Regions from separate parts of the Shewanella algidipiscicola genome, predicted to be linked through region 1. Evidence: predicted binding sites of a transcription regulator. Region 1 holds the regulator's gene; each other region holds the start of a gene.
The links. Region 1 encodes sigma-54, which starts transcription at its own class of promoters, with help from an activator protein. Its sites were predicted from a motif close to GTTGGCACGNNNNTNGNNT; they were not measured.
Positions count from the first base shown of each region.

Region 2: the regulator sigma-54 is predicted to act here: its motif matches at 4,815-4,833, upstream of DN599_RS16020 (DUF3192 domain-containing protein).
Region 3: the regulator sigma-54 is predicted to act here: its motif matches at 4,527-4,545, upstream of flgF (flagellar basal-body rod protein FlgF).
Region 4: the regulator sigma-54 is predicted to act here: its motif matches at 1,018-1,036, upstream of flgB (flagellar basal body rod protein FlgB).

Region 1 covers NZ_OXJV01000001.1:186,099-192,000, reverse strand. Annotated here, with positions in the region: gene DN599_RS18700 (calcium/sodium antiporter) at 1-201, shown strand, start outside; gene DN599_RS18695 (KpsF/GutQ family sugar-phosphate isomerase) at 244-1,221, shown strand; gene kdsC (3-deoxy-manno-octulosonate-8-phosphatase KdsC) at 1,223-1,774, shown strand; gene lptC (LPS export ABC transporter periplasmic protein LptC) at 1,771-2,328, shown strand; gene lptA (lipopolysaccharide transport periplasmic protein LptA) at 2,315-2,851, shown strand; gene lptB (LPS export ABC transporter ATP-binding protein) at 2,851-3,582, shown strand; gene DN599_RS00840 (RNA polymerase factor sigma-54) at 3,713-5,197, shown strand; gene hpf (ribosome hibernation promoting factor) at 5,228-5,515, shown strand; gene ptsN (PTS IIA-like nitrogen regulatory protein PtsN) at 5,518-5,902, shown strand, end outside.
Region 2 covers NZ_OXJV01000019.1:156,044-161,945, forward strand. Annotated here, with positions in the region: gene hmpA (NO-inducible flavohemoprotein) at 1-355, shown strand, start outside; gene DN599_RS15995 (4'-phosphopantetheinyl transferase family protein) at 709-1,713, shown strand; gene queF (NADPH-dependent 7-cyano-7-deazaguanine reductase QueF) at 1,936-2,793, opposite strand; gene syd (SecY-interacting protein) at 2,854-3,516, shown strand; gene DN599_RS16010 (Zn-ribbon-containing protein) at 3,616-4,389, opposite strand; gene DN599_RS16015 (hypothetical protein) at 4,389-4,724, opposite strand; gene DN599_RS16020 (DUF3192 domain-containing protein) at 4,840-5,244, shown strand; gene DN599_RS16025 (DUF2789 domain-containing protein) at 5,392-5,622, opposite strand; gene DN599_RS16030 (GNAT family N-acetyltransferase) at 5,839-5,902, shown strand, end outside.
Region 3 covers NZ_OXJV01000001.1:945,777-951,678, forward strand. Annotated here, with positions in the region: gene flgK (flagellar hook-associated protein FlgK) at 1-102, opposite strand, end outside; gene flgJ (flagellar assembly peptidoglycan hydrolase FlgJ) at 143-1,129, opposite strand; gene DN599_RS04285 (flagellar basal body P-ring protein FlgI) at 1,147-2,238, opposite strand; gene flgH (flagellar basal body L-ring protein FlgH) at 2,250-2,927, opposite strand; gene flgG (flagellar basal-body rod protein FlgG) at 2,937-3,725, opposite strand; gene flgF (flagellar basal-body rod protein FlgF) at 3,736-4,479, opposite strand; gene flgE (flagellar hook protein FlgE) at 4,671-5,902, opposite strand, start outside.
Region 4 covers NZ_OXJV01000001.1:952,500-958,401, forward strand. Annotated here, with positions in the region: gene flgD (flagellar hook assembly protein FlgD) at 1-91, opposite strand, end outside; gene flgC (flagellar basal body rod protein FlgC) at 165-584, opposite strand; gene flgB (flagellar basal body rod protein FlgB) at 587-985, opposite strand; gene DN599_RS04325 (CheR family methyltransferase) at 1,132-1,965, opposite strand; gene DN599_RS04330 (chemotaxis protein CheV) at 2,112-3,032, opposite strand; gene flgA (flagellar basal body P-ring formation chaperone FlgA) at 3,232-3,939, shown strand; gene flgM (flagellar biosynthesis anti-sigma factor FlgM) at 4,060-4,383, shown strand; gene DN599_RS04345 (flagella synthesis protein FlgN) at 4,390-4,815, shown strand; gene DN599_RS04350 (LPP20 family lipoprotein) at 5,141-5,587, opposite strand; gene DN599_RS04355 (FlgO family outer membrane protein) at 5,584-5,902, opposite strand, start outside.

The sequences.
Region 1 (5,902 bases):
CTCGCGCTGCCTGCATTGATCGCCCCTGGTGCTGTCGATGCCGCAGCCAGCACTCGAGACTTTTATATGGTATTGGCGACCAGCAGTGCCTTAGCCATACTGATCCTATTAACGGGTAAGTCGCGTCAGCTCAAACCTTGGCACGGCGGAGTGTTGTTAATGAGCTTTATCGCTTATCAGGTACTGGTTTTTCAATCCTAATGACAGGTCTGGCCCAAACTGATTTTTAATAGAGAGAACAAGATGGTAGATGCAGATCAACTACGCCAATGGGGGCGCAATGTTATCGATATCGAGCGTAATGCCCTCGATAATCTATATCAATATGTCGATTCAAGCGAATTTGCTAAAGCATGCCAGTTAATTCTGAAATGCACCGGCAAAGTGATCGTGATGGGCATGGGCAAATCAGGCCATATCGGCAACAAGATTTCTGCCACCTTAGCCAGTACTGGCACCCCTGCCTTCTTTGTGCATCCCGGCGAAGCCAGCCACGGCGATCTCGGCGTTCTGAGTGAAAATGATATTGTTCTTGCCATTTCCAACTCTGGGGAAGCCAGTGAAATTTTAACCCTAATGCCAGTGATAAAACGCATGGGGCTGCCAGTGATTGCGGTAACAGGCAAACCCGACTCCAATATGGCAAAACATGCTATGGTACACCTGTGCATCGAAGTGCCAGAAGAAGCTTGTCCACTTGGGCTCGCGCCGACCTCCAGCACCACAGCGACCTTGGTGATGGGCGATGCACTTGCTGTGGCACTGTTGCAGGCTAGAGGCTTTACTAAAGATGATTTTGCACTATCGCACCCTGGTGGCAGCTTAGGGCGTAAATTGCTGCTAAAAGTCAGCGATGTGATGCACCAAGGCGATGAGCTTCCCATAGTGCCCCAACACATCTGCATTACCGACGCATTATATGAGATCTCTAAGAAAGGTCTCGGCATGACCGCAGTAATCGATGACAATGCTGTATTGGTTGGTATCTTTACCGATGGCGATCTGCGCCGCGTGATCGATGCTGAAGTCGACCTTAGAACCACCGCCATCAGCGAAGTCATGACCCAAGGCTGCGTTACCGTTACCGACGGTATTTTAGCTGCTGAGGCGCTTAACATAATGGAAGAAAAGCAGATTAATGGCTTAATTGTAACTAACCTTCAACAGCAACCCATTGGCGCACTCAACATGCTCGATATGGTTAAAGCAGGAGTGATTTAACATGGCGCATCAAGGTTTTTACGGCCCTATCACTGACTCAGTCTGGCAAAAGGCTAAACAGATTAAACTGCTGATTTGTGACGTTGACGGCGTGTTTTCTGACGGGCTAGTTTACATGAGCAACTCTGGCGACGAGCTGAAAACCTTCCACACTCGTGATGGCTATGGCGTTCGCTCGCTACTGACTAGCGATATTCCTGTGGCCATTATTACCGGACGCAAATCAAAAATTGTCGAAGACCGTATGACAGCCCTTGGCATTAGCCACATTTATCAAGGTGTCGACAACAAGCTCATTCCCTATCAAGAGTTATTAGCTCGCTACCAAGTCAGCCCACAACAGGTGGCTTATATTGGCGATGACATGGTCGACCTCCCCGTGATGCAACAAGTCGGTTTGTCGGTGTGTGTCGCCGATGGTCACCCTTATGTTAAACAGCATGCCGATATGGTCACTCATATTAAAGGCGGCCACGGCGCGCTACGTGAATTAACCGACCTGATTTTGCTGAGCCAAGATAAGTTTGACTCGGCCCACGGTATGAGCATATGAACAGAGTCACCCTGGCGATTATCGCGTTTTTTGGTACCGCTTTAATACTCTATTGGCAGGTACAGTCCAAGCACGGCTCACAAGCATTGCTGCTCGACGCGTCCGATCGTCCAGATTATGTGATTAACAACATCAATAGTGTGCAATACGACGAGCAAGGTAAGCTTAATAGCCGCGTCTCGGCTAGCCATATGGAACACTATGCCGAGCGTAATATCACCTATTTTACCCAGCCCATCTATCTGGTCTATCCCGATAACGGCGATGCACAGTGGCGGTTACGCTCGGCTAGGGGTACATTAGACAAAGACAGTGGCAGAGTCATCTTAGAAAATAATGTCATTATTGACGCCATTAGCCCTGAAGAGCCCATCCAAACCATAGAAACTAACTATATGGAGTTGGATCTCAACACCATGATCATGACATCCGATCGAACCATTCGGATCACCGGTAACGATTTTTTAATTACTGGCAAAGGCTTATATGCTGATCTCAATGCACAAAAAGTACGACTGACGAGCCAGGTAGAAGGAACATATGAAACTAAATAATCTTATTCTTGCAGGCCTGTTAACCATGGTGAGCTTGCAGAGTGCGGCGAATGAAACTGACCTGCTGCAAGAGGTTAAGATTTCAGCCGCGAGCCAAGAAGCTGATATTAAAAATAATCAGATTATCTTTAATGGCCCAGTTGAGGTAACTCAGGGCTCGATTAAAATTTTGGCGGATGAATTACGTGCGTTTACCAAAGAAAATAGTAGTGGCAAAATCTTAGTGGCCACAGGTAAGCCAGCAACCTACACACAGGTGATGGAAAACGGCCGCCCTGCGTCAGCCAGCGCCAATGAGATCCGCTACGAACTGTCGACTCGCACCTTAACCCTTATCGGCAATGCCACCCTCGAACAAGAAGGTAGCCAAGTCACGGGTAATCAAATTCGCTACAACATAGAACAGCAACAGTTGATAGCCGAAAGCACAGGTAGCGATCGCGTGATCACCATCATTCAGCCTGAAAATTACCAAGACAACAGCAACAGTCAGCCCCAAGAACAGCCCAAGCAGGAACAGTAATGACAGAGATGACGCTAAAAGCGGTTAATTTAGCCAAAAGCTATAAGAGCCGCGCCGTGGTACAAGATGTCAGCTTAACCGTGCGTACAGGGCAGATTGTCGGCTTATTGGGCCCTAATGGCGCCGGTAAAACCACGACCTTTTACATGGTTGTTGGTCTGGTGCAGAGTGACAAGGGGCGCATTTTTATTGATGATGATGATCTCACCCTAGATCCTATGCATCTGCGCGCTCGCAAAGGAATTGGCTATCTACCGCAAGAAGCCAGTATTTTCCGTAAATTATCGGTGCGCGATAATATTATGGCGGTATTACAAACCCGGCGCGAGCTCAATAACGATGCGCGCGAAGAGGAGTTGGAGCATCTGCTAGAAGAGTTTCATATCACCCACATCCGCGATAGTCAGGGGATGGCACTGTCAGGGGGTGAACGTCGACGCGTCGAAATCGCCCGAGCATTAGCCGCCAACCCTAAGTTTATTTTGCTCGACGAACCCTTCGCTGGGGTCGATCCCATTTCAGTTATCGACATCAAAAAAATTATTGAGCAGTTGAAAAACCGTGGCCTTGGGGTATTGATCACCGACCACAACGTACGGGAAACATTGGATGTGTGTGAGAAAGCCTATATTGTCAGCCACGGCAACTTGATTGCCGAGGGAACACCCGCAGAGATCTTAGATAACCAACAAGTTCGAGCGGTGTACTTAGGGGAACAATTCAAGCTATAGTTAACGTTATTAGCGCTCAAGGTAAAGGCGAAACCGTTTTTACCTTAGTAAGTAGATCATTCGCCTTAGCGGTTTAATACCGGAGGCAGCTTTCTCACTTTAGAATTAGAAACAAGGGAATAGCAGTACGATGAAAGCGTCACTTCAGCTCAAAATGGGTCAGCATTTAACCATGACGCCCCAGTTGCAACAAGCTATCCGCTTGTTACAACTGTCGTCATTGGAGCTGCAGCAAGAGATCCAGCAAGCACTAGAGTCTAACCCTCTACTCGAGTTAGACGAGGAGCAAGAAGGCGCCAATATCGACTCAGAACAAGAGCGTAATGACAACTTCGACACCGATTACAATGAGCAACGGCAAGTCGACTCTAGTGAAGACAATTCGAGCTTAGAAACCTCCGATGCGCTCAACCAAGACTCTATGCCCGATGAGCTGCCCGTCGACACTACATGGGATGAGGTCTATACCGCATCACCTAACTCCAGCTCTGGTGCGATGCGCGACGATGACATGCCATTTCAAGGGGAAACCAGCGAAGGCCTGTATGAGCACCTCGAATGGCAAAAAAACCTCACCCCCTTCTCTGACAACGACCTCGCTATCGCCACCGCCATCATTGACGCCATAGACGAGCGAGGTTACTTGACGCAGACTTGCGACGATATTCTTGAAGCCATGGGCGATCCTGAAATCGAGCTCGATGAAATTGAAGCGGTATTAAAGCGGATACAACATTTCGATCCTATCGGGATCGCTGCCAGAGACCTCAGCGAATGCCTGATGATCCAACTGGCCCAATACAGCTCCGACACCCCGCATATCGACAATGCCAGGCTCTTGATCCGTGATTACTTAGATCTGATTGCCGGGCGAGATTTTCGCCTATTGATGCGTAAGACCAAACTGAAAGAAGATGAACTACGCGAGGCCATAGCGCTGATTCAAACTCTTAATCCACGCCCAGGGCTGGCCATTACCGCCAGTCGTGATGAATACGTGATCCCCGATGTCACAGTTAGCAAGAAAAAAGGTCGCTGGGTAGTCGAGCTTAATCCCGATAGTATGCCTAAGATTAATGTAAACCAACATTATGCCTCAATGGCACGCAGCACCAAAAACCAAGCCGATGGCCAGTTTATTCGTGGTCACCTGCAAGAAGCTAAATGGTTTCTAAAAAGTTTAGAGAGCCGCAACGATACCTTACTCAAGGTCACCAACTGCATTGTCGATTTCCAGCAAGGGTTTTTCGAGTTTGGTGAAGAAGCGATGAAACCTATGGTGCTTAATGATATTGCCGAAGCGGTCGAAATGCATGAATCTACCATCTCGCGGGTCACCACCCAAAAGTATATGCACACGCCAAGAGGGATTTTTGAGCTAAAATACTTTTTCTCCAGCCATGTTGGGACCGACGATGGTGGCGAATGCTCTTCTACTGCGATCCGCGCTTTTATTAAGAAGCTAGTCGCCGCAGAAAATCAAAAGAAACCCTTAAGTGACAGTAAAATGGCACAACTGTTAGCCGAGCAAGGTATTCAAGTCGCTAGACGCACGATAGCAAAATATCGTGAGGCGATGTTTATACCGCCGTCAAATCAACGTAAAAGCTTATAATCAACAACTGGAAACCGGAGGAATCACTTTATGCAAATAAATCTGACTGGGCACCACATTGAGATCACCCAATCTCTGCGCAACTATGTTGAAGAAAAGTTTACAAAGCTTGAACGGCATTTCGATCAGATCAATAATGTCCACGTGATATTAAATGTCGAAAAATTGATGCAAAAAGTTGAAGCAAAGTTACATCTTAGTGGTGGAGAAATATTTGCAACATCAGAGCACGCGGATATGTATGCCGCGATAGATTCCCTGATCGATAAATTAGATCGTCAGGTCATTAAACATAAAGAGAAGCTAACAAAACATTAACGATGGAACTTAGTACCATCCTGCGGCCGGAGTGCACAACCTGCGCCACTCCGGGCAGTAAGAAAAAGGTACTGGAACTTATCAGCGACTTGGCCGCTGTCCAGTACCCCACCCTTTCCTCTCAAGAGATTTTTGAAAGCCTTTTGGCGAGAGAGAAAATGGGCAGCACAGGTATAGGCAATGGTATCGCGATCCCTCACGGACGGCTGACGAATATTGAGAAACCCGTCGCCGTATTGATTAAATGTGCGGAGCCAATTGCATTCGATGCAATTGATAATCAGCCGGTCGATATCCTCTTTGCATTACTGGTTCCCGCAGAGCAATGCGAGCAACACCTTAGCACTCTCGCCGCGATGGCAGAGAAATTAAGTGATAAAGCTATCA
Region 2 (5,902 bases), on a different contig from region 1:
TAATCAGTTGATGGGCTCTGAACATCACAGCGACATCACTTGGTTACATGCCTGTGAATTTGGCGCGTTTCATGGCTTTAAGTCAGATATTCAGCAAAAAGCGGCTAGTTATGAGCCTTTAGCAGCCTATACCTGGTACCGCGAGCCAAGCAGTGATGACCGTATCGGTGAGGATTATCAGTTTACTGGTACTATCGAGTTGGACAAGGTTATAGGCAGATTACTCCCTAATGCACAGTATTATTTTTGTGGGCCTGTGCCCTTTATGGCTGAGGTAAAGCGACAATTGTTAGCACTTGGCATAGCGCCTAGTCAGTTGCATTACGAGGTCTTTGGCCCGCATCAAAGCGTGTAATTAATCGCTGCTCGATTGGCTAGATAAAAAATAGGCTAGAAAAATAAAGGCCCAGCACGTTGAAAACACGGCGCTGGGCCCGTCACGTTTAAGGGAGCGTCGCTTTAGCTTAATCTTGCTTAAGATCGCCACCTCATCACTTATTTTTATCCCATCACTCATGTTAACCCGCCACTGAGCTGATAAAGTGTTTATACCACCGCTTAATGTAGAGCGTCGAGAACGAGAGCCGATGTAGGCGAGGGGGTAAACGCATTAATCTTTCGGTGTGCTTAATCCTTATTAGCTTTTTGCTGCAAACTCATCGCGATTAATGCCACCGGAGGAGGTTATACTAGGGCATATGTTCTCTCATGGTGTTTGCTATCGTGCCCGCATTTGCTTTACCTCAGCCATTATCGGCGGTGACCCTCTATTTATGTGATTTGGCTCCTCAAAAGGTAAGCCAAACACAGTTGCAGCAATTGCGCCTTTGGCTACCCGATGACGAGCAAGCCAAAGCCGACCGTTTTTTACAGCCTGATGCGCGTGTGAAAGGCTTACTGGTACGAAGTTATTTACGCGCTATATTGTCGCAGTTCGCCCGTGACATGGGAGTTGAAATCGCTCCTTCACAATGGCAGTTTACCTATCTTGATAAAGGCAAGCCTGTGTTGTCCACGGCTTGTTTCGCCCGTTGTCCGTTATTGTTCAATATCAGCCACAGTGGCGATTATCTGCTGGTGGCCATCGCTCATGCTAACCACTGGCTCTCGCTTGGTGTCGATATTGAGCGCCAACGCGAAAGCACCAATATCTACCCTATTTTGAACCATTATTTCACTTGCGATGAAACCGATAGCCTGCTGGATTTACCGCAGGCGCAGCAACGAGGGCGTTTTTTCGATCTGTGGGCGCTTAAAGAGTCATATATCAAGGCTAAGGGCTTGGGGCTGGCGTTATCACTTAAATCCTTTAGTTTTGCCTTTGAGCCGCTACAGCATGATGATGCGATGAATGCTGAATCAACTTGGCTGCCAAGAGGGACTCCACCTGAATATATGCAGATTGTTGCTTACCAGCAGATCTCAGCGTCAGACTGTCAGTCTCAAGTCGATAATAAAGCGTGTGCTCGTCATGCTTTACGTGAGGGAATGCAAGCTAAGATTGAGCGCAATATTACCTTGTCGCTTCATGATGAGCAGGGTAAACGATTGAACGACAGTTGGCAGCTGGTGTTAGGCCACCTTGATGCTCAATACCGCTTTGCATTGAGCCTTGAGCGCGCCGAGACTCAAGAAGCTAAACCTGAGGACGAAGATAAACTGACGCTACGGGCAATGCAGTTGAATGTGCTGCAATTATTACATTATTGCTAGGTTGGTTATCTTGGGGGAGTCTGTGTGTCAGTGCGATGACATTGGCTATGTGAGTGAATTCTGTCGCTAATGATTGTGCCTGTCTGGGGGCCGAGTGTACTTGAGCGGTGCAATAAAAAAGCCCGTTAGGCGTACGGGCTTTTTATAATATTGATGTTATAAATCATTGTGTTACAAGTTGTCTCTATTAGCTTGTCGCTTTGTTAGCAAACGCCTAAGTGACTATTGGCGCGCGAGGCGATGGCTCTCGGGTGGATTTTCAAATTCACTGCGATAAGGGTTAATGTCGAGTCCTCCTCGGCGAGTATAGCGAGCATAAACGGTTAATTTAGCGCAGTGGCATAACTTTTTGAGATCCACAAAAATACGCTCGACGCACTGTTCATGAAACTCGTTGTGTTGACGAAACGAAATCAAATAACGCAGCAGTTTTTCACGATCAATCTTAGGGCCTTGATAGCGAATCATCACAGTGCCCCAGTCCGGTTGTGAGGTGATTAAACAGTTGGACTTGAGCAAGTTTGAGGTCAAGGTTTCTGCGACAATACTTTTGTCATCGGTGCTGTCGATAAGGTAATCGCTGCTAAAGTGATAGTCATCGACTTCGATATCTAAATCATCGATGCAGGTACCGGGTAGCTCGACGATTCTTTGGCTGCCAAAGTGCTTTGGCTCGATAACTTTAACCGAGATTTCTCCTTGAGCACATGCGCAAAGATCGTCTGTTAGTGTCTGCTGCACCTGTTCAATGCTATTGAATTTAGTCTGGTTAAAGCTATTGAGATACAGCTTGAACGACTTAGATTCGATTAAATTGGCGCTATTCACATCTAGGCTGAACTCGGCAATGGCAACCATAGGTTTACCTTTGGCATTGAGCCATGAAAGTTCATAACCTGTCCAAATATCGGCCCCATGAAATGGCAATTGATCGCTTAAACCAATGGCATCACGATTAAGTTTGCGCGGCACGCCCTGTAATAAGCTGGCATCGTACTGTGCTTGATAGCCCGTCGATTTGCCTAAGGTTAATTCAGCAAGGGCGGGAGCATCACTGTATGGGTCATGAACTGGTGTCATCGAGTGGATTTCCATGTCAAAATAGCCATACATTATACTCACATTTTGGACTGCTGCTAAGTGTCTTCTTTACCTGCTTTAGATAATTTTTTTGACGTTTACCACCAAAGTTATATTGAAAAGCTAGCTGAACCGCCTAGATATTACCCTCAAGGGGAGGATTCTGAGTGTATTTTAAGCGAAGATAAAGCCGATGTATTGAAGCGTCCTGAGGTTGCTGTGCGTTGGCAGGCTGTTGAGCGGCAATCACCCGCAGGCTTTAATAATATTGAACATGCCTTAGAGCTGGGACTGCATCACAGCATCAATGCCTTTTATGGGGCTTACTATGCGGCGCCGTTAATGTTTGACTCTGCCTGGGGGCAGGGTGAGCTACTGCAGGTGTGGAATCATCAAGATTTTGAATATTTACAGCAAAACTTGATTGGCCATTTGATGATGAAGCAAAAACTTAAGCAGAGCCCAACTTGGTTTATTGGCGTGCTTAATGAAGGCGATCAGATGTTGGTGGTCGATAATAATGATGGCAGTGTCTGGCTAGAGATCCCTGGACAGGTGCCACATCAACAGTTAGCCGAGAGTTTAAATGAGTTTATCGACGCGTTATCTCCCAGAGTATGCCCGCCGGTTAAGCATGTCGAAGAGTCTCTGCCCGAGCTTGAGCATCCCGGTATATGGCAGCGGATTAAAACCATGTGGGCTAACCTCAGAGGTAAAAGCTAAAGGTTTACGTTGCTGGCTAACAGTACAACTGAGTCAATCTGGCTCATCAATGTATGCCCCGTTGATGAGCCTGTTGGAGGGAGTTCACTCAATTAATAGTTAAAGGTGATCCCATGAGATGTTAGAGACAATGCGGCAGTCATCACACCGAAAGTGGAACATATCTAGTAAGGGCTCATCGAGTAACCAGTCTTGATTGCCACAGCGCGGGCATGGCCGTTGTTGCTCAGACGCTAAACTTTCGCCCCCAACGCGATATAAGTAATAGTAGGTTGGGATGTGTGTTAGGTACTCGACGCGGCCGCGCAGATCCCAACCTCGTCTAAACAGGTCGCTGCCACTCGAGGTTAACTCTTCAAGTGCTGCAAATTCGGCTTTGGTGGCCGCAGCCATCTGCAGTTCATCACAGGCTTGCCATTCGGTTTGCCATTTAATGATCCGCTTATGATCGCCATTAAAGGTGGCTGGGATCTGGTATAGCGGAATAGGTTGCAGGGTATCACCGTTGCGAAGTGGGGAGCACATATGCACGTAACTGGTGTAAATTAGCTGCCAACTCGGTGTCTCTGTACTGGTCACTTCTGAATTGATATCTTGGCCGATATATTTTTCGCGAGGGTGCAACAGTTTTGCTTCGGTCAGCTTGCCTAGGGCGTGCTCGACCCATGGGCTGTTATAGCGTTTTGCTAGGCTGCTTTTTTCTGGCATCAGCAGACGTACGCGAAACTCCCCGTCATTAAATGCCACGGCAAATTCGCGCCCAAGGACTTGGCCGTTAGCACGGTAAGCTTCGAGAAGCCCATTGATAGCCTGTTCTGCCGCGGTGATGGTGGTGTTATCGAAGCATTCAAATCTTAATTCCACGACGTGCATTAATGGTGATCTCGCTGTGTTAATTTGGCTTCGAGGGCGGAGATCCTATTGATTAACTCCTGTTGCTGTTGTGTTAAGGCATGTACTTGTTGTTGCAATTGGGCTAAGGCGGTCTCGGCACCGGTGGACTGCTCTAGCACGACGGGCAGGCGATAGCTTGCATCAAGCGCCGCCACTTCTTCCTTAGATAACGCCTTAAAGCGCTGTATGCCTTGTATGAACACCGGCATAGGCAGTGAATTTCCCAGCTTAGATTTTATCAGTGCTAGGCTTGGAGTCTTGCCAGAATCGACAATCGCTTTCGCCACTGCAAGGACTTGTTCGATCGGAGTCATGATGAGTGAAATTCCTTACTTTTTAGCAATTTTTGTATTCATCTAAATAGTCGAATAAATAAAAGTCATTACTATTCAAATGGATAGCGCTATGGCATGTACTTTGCTGTAAACAATGCTGATTATAATAGATAAACAGGGAGTTAAAGTGAAAACAAAATTACTGAGTTTGATTATTTTGACAGCATCAACCATTGGAATGTCAGGTTGTGTGATCAATATTGGTGACGAAGACGCCAGCTGGGATAAGGGTCAGAGTTGGCAAGTCACACAAGCTAAAAATAGGGCTAATTTGTCGAAGTTAACCATTGGGATGGATAGAGAGCAGGTGATCACTCTCATGGGCACGGCTGATTTCAATGAGGCGTATATTAAACAAGATCGAGAGGTTACCGTACTTTATTATCGTACCCAGCGCACCAAAGAAGATGGCACCACGACTAAAGAAGAATGTACGCCGATTGTCTTAGCCAATAACCAAGTGATTGGTTGGGGTAATGCGGCCTATGATAACCTCTAAGCTAAGCGTGGCTGCTCAGTTAAAGGATTAATTATCTTGAGCTCGCTATGTTATATGGTGCAATGATAAAGGCCATGACGGCGATTAGATACTTGGCTCGTTAATGCGATATCGAGCCAAGCTTTTTCTCCTCTTTAATCTGCAAGTTTATGCTCTTAACTGGGCGTCTAATTGATCGATCACCTCTGTCCACTGCGCATCTTCTTCGAGAGATTCTTTAATAAAATGGCGTTGAGATTGATTCCAAAAGTCGGCGTTTGCAATATGGGTATTGTCTGCCATTTTGTGTTGCGCAATAAAGTCTGCTATCGCCTGATCGCTATTAGGTAACCCTAACTGTGCAAATAAACTATTGAGATTGGGTGTGGTGATATCCATTTTTTGCCCCTTGTAAACAAAATAAGTCACTGCTATTGAGTATGGATCAAAATGATTAAGTTACTAACATAGGACAAGTAGTCAACGCTTTGTGTAGAGAAAGGTTTAATTAATCACTATAGGAAAATCACTATGAAGCCATTAAATATTAGGGTTTGCTCGAATTAACAATTTTGTTACATTAAGTGTATTGATCGCAAATGTGGACATTCAGTCATGAACAATAAAGCTTCTGAGCCGGCCCATAATGACTATAAGAAGGCTGTATATTTAACCGCTG
Region 3 (5,902 bases), 760 kb from region 1:
GCCTTGAGTGTTGGCATTAGCGATGTTATTACTGGTTATCGCCAACTGTGACTGCGATGCCAGCACGCCCGTACGAGCAATGTTAAGTAAGTCCAATGACATTAAAGAATCCCTCCTACTGCGCGGGCAATGGTAATTTGACTCATGGTGTTACTCCCGATATGGCTGAACCCAGCCCTTTGGTTACCGATTGCATCACCTTGATCACTTTGTCAGCGTAATGTGGATCGGTTGCATAACCGGCATCTTGCAGGGCTTGTACAAACGCAGCAGGATCGGCCGCCTTATCCATGGCCGCTTGATAACGTGGCCCTTCAGATATAAATGACACAAAATCATCGAAACTCTGCTTTATGCCGTCATATACGCGAAAATCGGCCCGTTGTTTAACCGCAACACCTTGTTCAAACTCCAAGGTACTCACGCCTGCTTTATCGCCTTGCCAGCGCTTGTCGGCCTTAATATTAAATAGGTTATGACTGGGCTCACCCTGTGCGGTGCGCACCATTTTTTGTCCCCAACCAGTCTCGAGTGCCGACTGGGCAATGAGTACCTCTGGCGTGGTGCCAAGGGATTGTGCTGCCGCTTTAGCATGGGGATATAGCGTACTAACAAACTCATCACGGCTACTGAAGCCATTTATGGGCGCCGCCGATGGCAACACTTTGCCGCTGACAACCTCGTCGAGTGCCTCGGGTAAAGAGGGAGTTTGAGTCGCTGAAACCTTAGATTGGCTTACATGCTGTGCCGTCATATTGACGCTAGATGAAATAGGCTGCTGCATGCCGCCACGTAATACTGACGCTGGGGTATAAGCACTGGCCGTAGGATCGAGCTGCTGCACCATCAAGTCGGCTAGGCCTAACATGCCTTTGTCGGAGAGGTTAACCGACATCTGCTGATCGTGCATCTGCTCGTAAAACTTAGTGTATTGGCTGTTCATCGGGCTGTCGGATTCAAACACTGCATTGGCGTCGCGCATGCTCTGCATCAGCATTTGCACGAAGATCCCCTCAAACTGCTGCGCCACTTCCTTCAGAGCTGACTTATCATCTTTTTGTGCTTTGGCACGCAGGGAGTCTAGCCCCCCGATGTCCATAAAGTGCGATGAATGTGACAGCTTTTCCATAGTCAACCCGACAAAAATTAGATGATGATAAGCTCTCCATGCAAAGCGCCTGCCACTTTTAACGCTTCGAGAATTGCCAGTACATCCGATGGCGCCGCGCCAACCAAGTTAACCGCCCTAACGAGTTCGTCGAGGGTGGTACCTGGGTTAAACAAAAACATACGGTTATCTTCTTCAGACACATCGATAGTGCTGTTACTGGTGACGACAGTTTCGCCACCCGCTAAGGGGTTGGGCTGTGACACTTGGGTCGCCTCAGCAATAGTGACCGTCAAACCACCGTGGGTGACTGCGGCAGGCAACAAACGCACGTCTGCTCCTACAACTATGGTGCCGGTGCGAGAATTAACGATAACCTTGGCCGACTCAGATGCGGGCTCAACGTTGATATTTTCCAGCGTGGCTAAAAATGACACCCTTTGTGACACATCACGCGGTGCACTCACTTGTACCGAAGCGGCATCAAGCGCTCGGGCCATGCCTGGACCAAGTAAGCCATTGATGGCATCGGCTAAACGCTTAGCCGTTGAGAAATCGGCACGGCGTAAGTTAAAGGTCAGATGATCGCCTGTTGAAAATGGGGTCGCCACCGTGCGTTCAACAATCGCGCCATTGGGAATACGCCCAACGGTTGGGGTATTTTGGATCACTTTTGAGCCATCGAGTCCTTCGGCACTAAAGCCACTGACGACCATGCTGCCCTGAGCGATGGCGTAAACATTACCATCGACTCCTTTTAGAAAGGTTTGTATTAGGGTGCCGCCGCGTAGGCTTTTAGCTTCACCTAAGCTCGATACCGTAACATCTAAGGTTTGCCCCGGCTTAATAAAGGGCGGCATATTAGCGTGCACGGCAACCACCGCGACGTTTTTAATCTTGGGTCTAAAGTTATCCGGTAGATTAATGCCGAAATTTTTCAGCATGGTTTTAAATGTCTGCTCGGTATAACGGGTCTTTTCACCGGTACCGGGCAAACCGACCACGAGACCATAACCAATGAGTTGGTTATCTCTCACCCCTTGCACATTGGCAATGTCTTTTATGCGCTGGGCAAAGCTTATTGAAGAAAACAGGGTCAGAGCACAAAGTAAAATAATTCTAACTTTCATGATATTACTTCCTAAAAAGGCCACCAATCACTCATGAAAAACTTCCCTAACCAACCCACTTTTTGTGCATCGGCAAAGGTGCCTGTCCCACTGTATTGAATACGCGCATTAGCAACGCGCTGCGAGTCAATCGTGTTGTCGGGACGAATATCTTGCGAACGTACAATGCCGGTCACTCGCACAAATTCATCGCCGTTATTAATGGTGATCCATTTCTCACCGCGGATCACCAAGTTGCCATTATTGAGCACCTGCATCACATTGGCCGAGATACTGCCTGACAGGCTGTTGCTCTGATCGGCGTCTGACTCTCGCTTAGTGTTAAAGCTGTCTTTATAGCGTAAATCGATAGGTACGCCCTTGATGGTGACATTACCACCACCCGCATAAATGGGGTCGAGACTAAGATCTGAGCCTTTTTTAATCTCATTATTAGCGCTCTTGGACGCTTGGGTCGACTCTTGCAAAATCACCGTGATGATGTCGCCCACTTTTAATGCTTTGATATCGGAATACAATCCCGATGCCTGACTGTCTTGATACATAGACCCTGTTGCTGCCACCTTGGTTGGTGGGGCTTCTGGGTAAACAGGCGCATAATAGGGGTCGTCAGCAATCGGCTTATTATTGCTAGTTGAGCTACACCCCGCTAAGGCGATGGCAGCCACCAATATGAGATACTTAGTCATATTAAGCCTCTACAAATTCTGGTTAACGTAAGACAACATCTGATCGACGGCTGAGATCACTTTGGAGTTCATCTCATAAATTCGCTGACTCTCAATTAAGTTAACCAGCTCTTCGGTAACATTGACGTTAGAGGTTTCCAATGCACCTTGACGAATCGCGCCCATGCCATCTAAAGAGGCCGTTCCTTGAATCGGTGCACCGCTCGCGCCAGTTTCGGTGTAGAGGTTTTGCCCCATAGGATCTAACCCACTTGGATTAATAAAATCGGACATGGCTAACTGGCCCACCACTTGGTTTTCGGCCGCACCCGGGGTTTTTACCGAGACCTCCCCTTCTGCCGACACTGTGATACTGGTGGCGTCATCTGGAATGGTGATCGCCGGCTGCAACACATAACCTGAGCCTGGGGTAACGATTTGACCAGTATCATCTAGGGTGAACTGGCCATTACGCGTATAGGCCGCGGTGCCATCTGGCATCTGCACTTCAAAAAAGCCGGGGCCTTCAATCATTAAATCGAGTGAGTTATCCGTGGTTAGCATGTTGCCTTGGGTGAACATCTTTTGCGTCGCCACCACTTTGGTACCCGCACCGATATTCAGGCCATTGGGCAATTTGGTGTTAGAGGCACTGATGCCACCAGCTTGGTTAACTGTTTGATAAAGCAAGTCTTCAAATACGGCGCGGCTTTTCTTGTAGCCAATGGTGCTCGCATTAGCCACGTTGTTAGAGATAACCGAAATATCGGTTTGTTGAGCATCTAAGCCTGTTTTACTGATCCATAACGCGGGATGCATAATCTATCTCCTAACTAATGCGCATTAATGTCGAAGAGGCTTGATCCATCTCTTCGGCCGTTTTCATCATCTTGACCTGCATCTCAAACTGACGCTGCAAATCGATTAACGACACCATTTCATCGACAGCATTCACATTACTGCCCTCAACGGCGCCACTCTCTACAAACACCTGCGCATTGGCAGGTGCGATTTCGCCAGAGATTTGACGGAACAAGCCATCTTCTCCACGCATTAAATTTTGGTTACCTGGGTTAACGAGCTTGATCCGCCCAACCTCTTCAATCACTTCCGCTGTCGCCCCTAAAGGGCGCACCGAAATAATGCCATCTTGGGCGATTTCGACTTTTTCGATAGGCAGCGGCAATACGATAGGGCCGGCATCCCCCATAATGGGATTACCACGGTCGTTTCGCAGCAACCCAGTGTTATCTATGCTTAAACTGCCAGAGCGAGTATAGGCTTCGCCACCGTCAGCCCCCTGTACGGCAATCCAACCATCGCCTTTTACGGCAACATCCAGATCACGGCCAGTGGTTTTTAACGGTCCGCTGGCAAAGTTAGCCGATGGGCTTTCTGTCATCGAAAACACCCGTGTCGGCAAGCCCTCACCAAAGGCCTGCATGGATCGAGCTTGCTCTAAGTCTGACTTAAAACCATCGGTATTAGCATTAGCAAGGTTGTTCGCACGTACCGCCAGCGAATGCATATTCTGCTTGGCGCCACTCATGGCGACATAAAGTAATTTATCCACTTGCTGCTCCGTCAATGTTTCAACTAAAACTGTCGTATTACAGTATCAAGCAATCATCGTGCCAACGGATAGTATCAATGGGAGTGGAAGATCAATGGGATGCGAAGGTAAATAATGTGGGAAGAGGAGAACTTCAGCTAAAAGCGGCAGTGCGTTGCCGTGGCGGCAACACACTTAACCCGAGTCAATGATTAACGGATCTGAAGTACCGTTTGTTGCAACGTATTATTAATCTCTAAGGTACGAGAGTTAGCCTGGAAGTTACGTTGTGCAGAGATTAAATCAACCAATTCAGTGGTCAAATCAACGTTGGATTGTTCCAGTGCTGACGAGCGAATACCACCAAACGTACCACTATTGGCCTCACCAGCTAACGCTGGACCAGAATCTAAACTGGCTTTCCACGACGTATTACCCACCTGAGTTAAGCCTTGCTCATTTGAAAAACGTGCCAATGCCACGCGGGCTAACGCAACCGTAGAGCCGTTACTGTAACTGGCATTGATCAGCCCATCGGCACCCACTTCAACATTGGTTAAACGGCCAACTGTGGTGCCATCTTGGCTCAGCTCTGTCACCTCAAAAGCCGATGAATATTGCGTTGGATTATTAAAGTTGACTGTCAAGGTTTGCGTGCCGTCAGTACCAGGGCCTAATACATTAGCCCCGCCAACACCGAGTTCTTCGGTCTGTATCACTGCAGGATCGCTGCCGGTATAAGTACCTGTGTCATTAAAGGACAATACCGAACCTTTCCAACCGCTGGCATTTTCTGCGTTACCCGTAGCATCGGCAGTACCATCACCTGTAGTATCACGCCCATAAGTCGCTACAGGGCCAGCAATATCGACCTGTTTACCATCGACGGCATAAAACGCCACCCAATTACTCTCACCATTGTGCGCCGCTTCGGGTGGGCGGACAAAGTAAGTCGTCAAAATTTGTGGCTCACCTAATGAGTCATATATGGTTACCGATGTCGATCGATTAAATGTCTCAGGCTTAGTCGGGTCAAAATTAGCAGGATCGAGCGTCTCTTCAGCGGCATTAAGGTTCATCTGAATACCCACATCATTAGTTTTCTGTGGCTGACCTGCCGTATCGGGAATTTTCACTGGCTTGGTGGTGGTTAAACTCACCGATGTTGAGTTACCGCCTTTATCGACTGGAAATGTCTGCAAGAAGTTACCCGATGAGTTAACTAGGTAGTTATTTTCATCCACTTTAAACGCACCAGCGCGAGTATAAGACATATCTTGTGAGCCCACTTCTGATGAGGTCACAAAAAAACCACCGCCATTAATCGCCATATCAAGGGCGTTACTGGTAATTTGCATGCTCCCCTGATGGAACTGCTGCGCCACTTGTGATGTGTTCACACCACCACCCACTGCCGTTTTGCTGTTAGTAAAAATGGAGTTGG
Region 4 (5,902 bases), 770 kb from region 1:
TGGATTCCTCAGGCAAACGAATACTGTCTAGAAACGGATTTCCCGTAGATTCGGTGACGGCACTCGATCTGCTGTTTGATTGCGGCGTGATCTGCCCACTTTGCTTATCGCTGCTAAGGGGTGACTGGCTGCTTAACGGGTTAATGAGGCTCACTAATTACCTCCTAAGATTTGCCGATTCGTAAAGTCTGTTGCAGCATAGACTTGGCCGCTTCAGCAACTTGTACGTTCATTTGGTAAGAGCGCGATGCAGAGATCATGTTAGCCATCTCCTCCATCACATTCACATTGGGTTTGTAAATAAAACCATCGGCATCTGCCAACGGGTGATCAGGAGAGTATTCTTTCTGCAGCGGCTTATCACTTTCGACAATGCCCGCCACTTTAACCGACTGTGAGGTTTGCTGTTGATGACTGGCTTTGGCCATTTCCGCTTCAAATACAGGATGACGAGCACGGTAAGTCTGGTCGATGCTACTGGAAACCGAGTCGGCATTGGCAATGTTACTTGCCGTGGTATTGAGGCGGATCGATTGCGCCGACATACCTGATCCAGAAACATCAAAGATATTAAATAAGCTCATCATTAATTTCCTTTAAGTGCTTTTTTCAATCCAGCAAACTTACTGTCAAGAAACCCTAACGACATCTGATACTCTAAGGCATTTTGCATAAACTCAGACTGCTCTTGCTGAATATCGACAGTATTGCCATCACCAGTATCGGGCTGATTGGGCACGCGATAACTTACATGTTGTTGGCTTAAGGCCGCTAAATCGAAATGACGCTCATCACTGCGACTCATGGCTAACCCCCCTTGCCGACTGCGAGCGGCTTGCAATGCCTTATCGAAATCGAGATCTTTGGCTTTATAATGAGGAGTATCGGCATTGGCAATATTAGATGAGATAACCTGCGCACGCGTTGAACGCACACCCAAGGTGAATTGATGCACACCTAATGCTTTATCAAAACTAATCGCCATAAAATTGCCTCCTCATACAGATACCAACAACAAAGCAATTGTTATGCCAAACAAGAGAGAAAGAGAAGGAAGTGGTTAATAAAAAAACATAAAGATAAAAAATGCCAGCTTATTGCTGGCATTTTAGTTAAATCAGGCGGTAAAGACTAACCACGTTTTTGATAATAGATGCCAGGATTACAGCGCACCATCTCAAACTCTTCAGTTAATCCGGCAATCGACTCCGAAGCGCCAAGAAATAAGATCCCTTTGGGGTTCAAAGCGGCAGCAAATTGCCGCAATATTTTGGCCTTTGCCTCAGGCGCAAAGTAGATGAGTACATTGCGACAAAATATAATGTCAAACTTACCCAGTAAGGTATAACTTTCAAGCAAATTATGGGCTCTGAAATTAACTAAACGCTTTACATTGTCTTTGACAACCATAGAGCCTGGTATGGTCGGAGCAAAAAACTGCCGCTTACGCTCATCAGATAAGCCCCTTGCCAGCGCCAAGTTATCATATTGCGCCGCTTTACACCTGTCTAACATAGATGGTGATAAATCGGTGGCCAATATCGATGCGCCACCCGGTAATGCCCCTGGTTTACGCTGTTGATATTCTAAAATCGTCATAGCTAACGAATAAGGCTCTTGCCCTGATGAGCACGCCGCCGACCATATTTTAAGTGGACGCCCCAAACGAGTGTACTCAGGCAACAAGTTATTTGCGAGCAACTCGAACGGATAACGATCCCTAAACCATAAGGTTTCATTAGTGGTCATCGCATCGATAACCTCAGCCCTTAACTGCCGCTCCGTCGGCTTCATCGAATGTTTGACCACCTCTGATAATGACGGAAGGTTATATTTCCCCATTAATGGTGCCAAGCGACTACGAACTAAATACTGCTTATTTTCACCCAGCACGATCCCGCTGTGTTGTTCCAGAAATAATCTAAATTGGTTGTACTCAGCTTCTGCAAGTGATTTATTCGGCACCTAGATATCCCAATCTCAAAAAATAAAACAGGCTACAACATACACTACTATAGCAAGTATTAAACAGCCAAGCGTTATACATTAGCGAACCTACTGAGACAAGCATAAACTACTCAAAGTTAGGAGCTTGTATGACGACGCTCAATTTACAAACTAAGGTGCTTATTCACCGCGGCCGCCAGTTCATCTGGATTAAACTTAGCGATAAAATCATTGGCGCCCACTTTTTCGACCATGGCCTGATTGAATACACCACTGAGTGAAGTATGAAGCACCACCTTAATATCTTTAAGCTTAGGGTTATCCCTAATCTCTGCAGTTAAGGTGTAGCCATCCATCTCTGGCATCTCAATATCAGAAATAATTAATGGGAGCTCATGAGCCACATTATCCATATTTTCCGCCATCGCCTCTAATTGGTTGAGAGCATCACGGCCATCTTTAGCGGTATCGATTTGCAGGTTTAATGACTCAAGCGCCCTAATTATTTGCTTTCGTGCAACCGTTGAATCATCAATCACCATAATATGATAGTGGCGGTCTCTATCTATGGTTAACTTATCATCCATTTCTTGGCTTATCTGCGTCTTAACGGGTGAGATCTCATCGAGGATTTTCTCCACATCAAGGATCTCAACCAGCTCACCTTCAATCTCGGTGACGGCAGTTAAGTAAGAATACCGCCCCGCACCTTGCGGTGGTGGCATGATGGCTTCCCAGTTCATATTGATGATGCGCTCAACAGATTTAACTAAGAACCCCTGTACGCTGCGATTATATTCAGAAATGATAATAAAACACTCGTCGGTGTTTTCAATCGGGCGACCACCCGTCGCTGCGCTTAAATCAATCACAGAGATCGTCTTGCCACGAATATGAGCGACACCTCTAACCACTGGATTTAGCTTTGGTAACGCGGTTAATGGAGGGCACTGTAGCACCTCTTTAACTTTAAACACGTTAATACCAAATCGTTGCCGACCGTTTAATTTGAACAGGAGAAGCTCTAAGCGGTTTTGCCCCACGAGTTGAGTGCGTTTATTTACTGAATCAAGAATACTCGACATAATGCCTTTGCCTTGTGAAAGCTTCCCCACCCATAGTTACTATAAGTATAGGCATGCTAATTGCTTTAATAAATTTGAATGATAACCAGGCCCAAACTCGTCAAATTTATGACACTAATTTCTATGAAAAAAATGTCTAAAGGTACGGGCCACAACGAAGTATAGGTGCAATCTGGCCGTTCAAGCTAGTCTAATCATTATGAAAGTAAATACTGTGTACTTTTTCATCGCTTTACTCTTCTCTTGCCCAAGTTTCGGTGCAGATGAGCCAAGTGTACCCTCTTTATCGACGATATCACGATTAGCTATAGCGGCAATTGAAAATAAAATTGAAGCCCCAAGTGATGCAAGGGTCAATATTACGCCGCAAAGCTTAGACACCAGAGTCAGCCCACCTGCTTGCAGTTCAGCGCTAAGCGTTGAGGTCGCCAGCGATCGCGCAATAGGCCGTAATAACACAGTTAAAGTCAGTTGCGAAACCCCAGAGCTACAATACCCTTGGCAAATTTACATATCGGTAAGAGTCGACATTCTTTACCCTGTGGTTGTGGCCACACAAACCTTGGGGCCAGGCGAGCTAATTGACGCGGAGCAGGTGACGCTCGCCTATGTCGAGCAGAGTAATTTACGTGGCCAACAATTTGATGATCCCGCACAGGTCACAGGTACCCGAGTAAAACGTAGAATTGCCGCCAATCAAACCCTGTTTAGCAGTAACCTTTGCTTTGTATGCAAAGGCGACATGGTGTCTATTTTTGCCCGCACGGCCAATTTTGAGATAAAAACTATCGGTGAGGCCTTACGTGATGGTAACTTAGGCGATAGAATTCAGGTTAGAAACAGTAACTCACAGAAAATGGTAGATGCAAACGTTATCGGGGTCGGCGCGGTTGAGGTTAGGATGTAGTACCACATGACCCACTCGATGGGCATTTTTTATTGATCACCAGCAAATTCTCCTAAAGCTTTAACAGTGAACGCCGATATACAGTTATGTTGATCTCACTAAGTAACGTTGGAACCTATTATGGCTATAGATATAAAGCATATAAATACAAGCACTAACAATCGAGTCGCCACGCCGACAACCGATAAGTCATCGGCAAAAAACCAGGCCGTATCGCCCGAAACCACTATGGCTAAAACCGTAAAAAGTGACTCGGTATCGATAACGCCTCAGGCGCAGCAACTGCAAAGTGCCCAAGCCAAATTGAACAGCTTACCTGAAATCGACACTAAAAAAGTCGAACAGATCAAAGCGGCCATTGCTGAAGGTCGCTACAAAATTGATGCCGACAAACTGGCCAGTAATATTGCGCAGTTTGAAAATGAACTAAAGGATCTTAATTAAGCTGTTATGAACTCAATAATCGACATCATCGCTAATCAACATACGTTATTAAACGACTTAAAACGCCTTATCGAAGCGGAGAAAGTGGCGCTTATCGCACAAAGTGCCGATGAGTTGCTAAACCTAGCGACAGATAAAGCTAAGTTGTTAGATGAGATCAAAGCAGTCGATGTACGATTATCAGAGCACCCTGACAGCGGAAAACTCAGTAGCGATGCTAAGCTACAAAAATTAGTCGAAATTACCAAACAAGTGTTAGCCCAATGTAAGACGCTTAACGCGCAAAATGCGACATTAATCGAACACAGCATGGCCAGTATCAATCGCTTTTCTCAAGCCTTGCAAGCCAGTCGAAACGCATCCAGCCTTACCTACGATGGTAAAGGTAAAACCTCAACAATTTCGACCTTAGGCAATAACCTTAAAGCGTAGACGGATTCTTGTTACGCTAATATTACAGCAGACACTCATTGTGGCATCAGGTTCGACAATGAGTGTCTATAGCGTTCTACCCAATTCTTAATATCTCTGACGACTGTGTCCATAGCACTACCTCATCCTATCTGTTGCTTGGCTCTTTTGATGCACTATAGCGCTCTATTTGATTAACGACAGCACTCTATAATGCTGAGTTATATCAGCGCCTATCTCACCAGTTTCATGCGTTTCCTATGCAGGAACCGCTGACAACAGACACAAAAAAAGCCTCTGAAATAGAGGCTTTAATAATGGAGTCCTGTTGCAGAGGAAGCTCTATTTAAAAATAAGTCACTTGCTTCACTTTTTGCGGACGATGTTGCTGTTGGTACAAAGCCCACACTTGAGAAAAATCAAGTTCCAGCTCAGTCACATAGTGTTCACCCACAGGGTAACTCTTAACCACTCTGGCACCACGAATGACCCCGGTCACCGACGCTTGAATATTATCATCAGACAACATCCAATCCCTAACTTGGCTCGAGGCCGACAACTGCTGGCCGTACACCTGCTCAGCCAACTCGCGATAAGCTGCGATTTTGGATGCTTGCATCGCCATTAACACGCGCTGCGATTGCTCTTTGGCCGGTTGTGTCGCTAAGGGGGCATAGCCGATAGCGGTTAACTTAGGAAACTGCTCAGGCGCTTCTGTTTCCCACTGAATATATCTATCTTGAGAAGCGCAGCCGCTTAGTGTTAGCAGTAATGCCATTAACCAGACTCTCATTGCATCTCTCCTACCATTTGCATGTTACCCTGCCCCTGCGTGCTGTGACGGATCAACAAGCCTTGCTTAGACTCCACCCGCTCAGACGCCCTAAGATAACCAGGCAATTCAGCCAAGGTGACACTCGCCGACGCAACTGATACCACACGATTATTGGTTACATTCACAATGCGGCTATTGACCACAAGCTCATCAAGCGACAGATTCATGGTCGACACCAAAACATGCTCAACGGGCAAATCGTCACCCAGCTTACGCCAATCACGACTCAATATAAAATCACCACTGTCGGTCACTCGTACACTCTGTGCCACA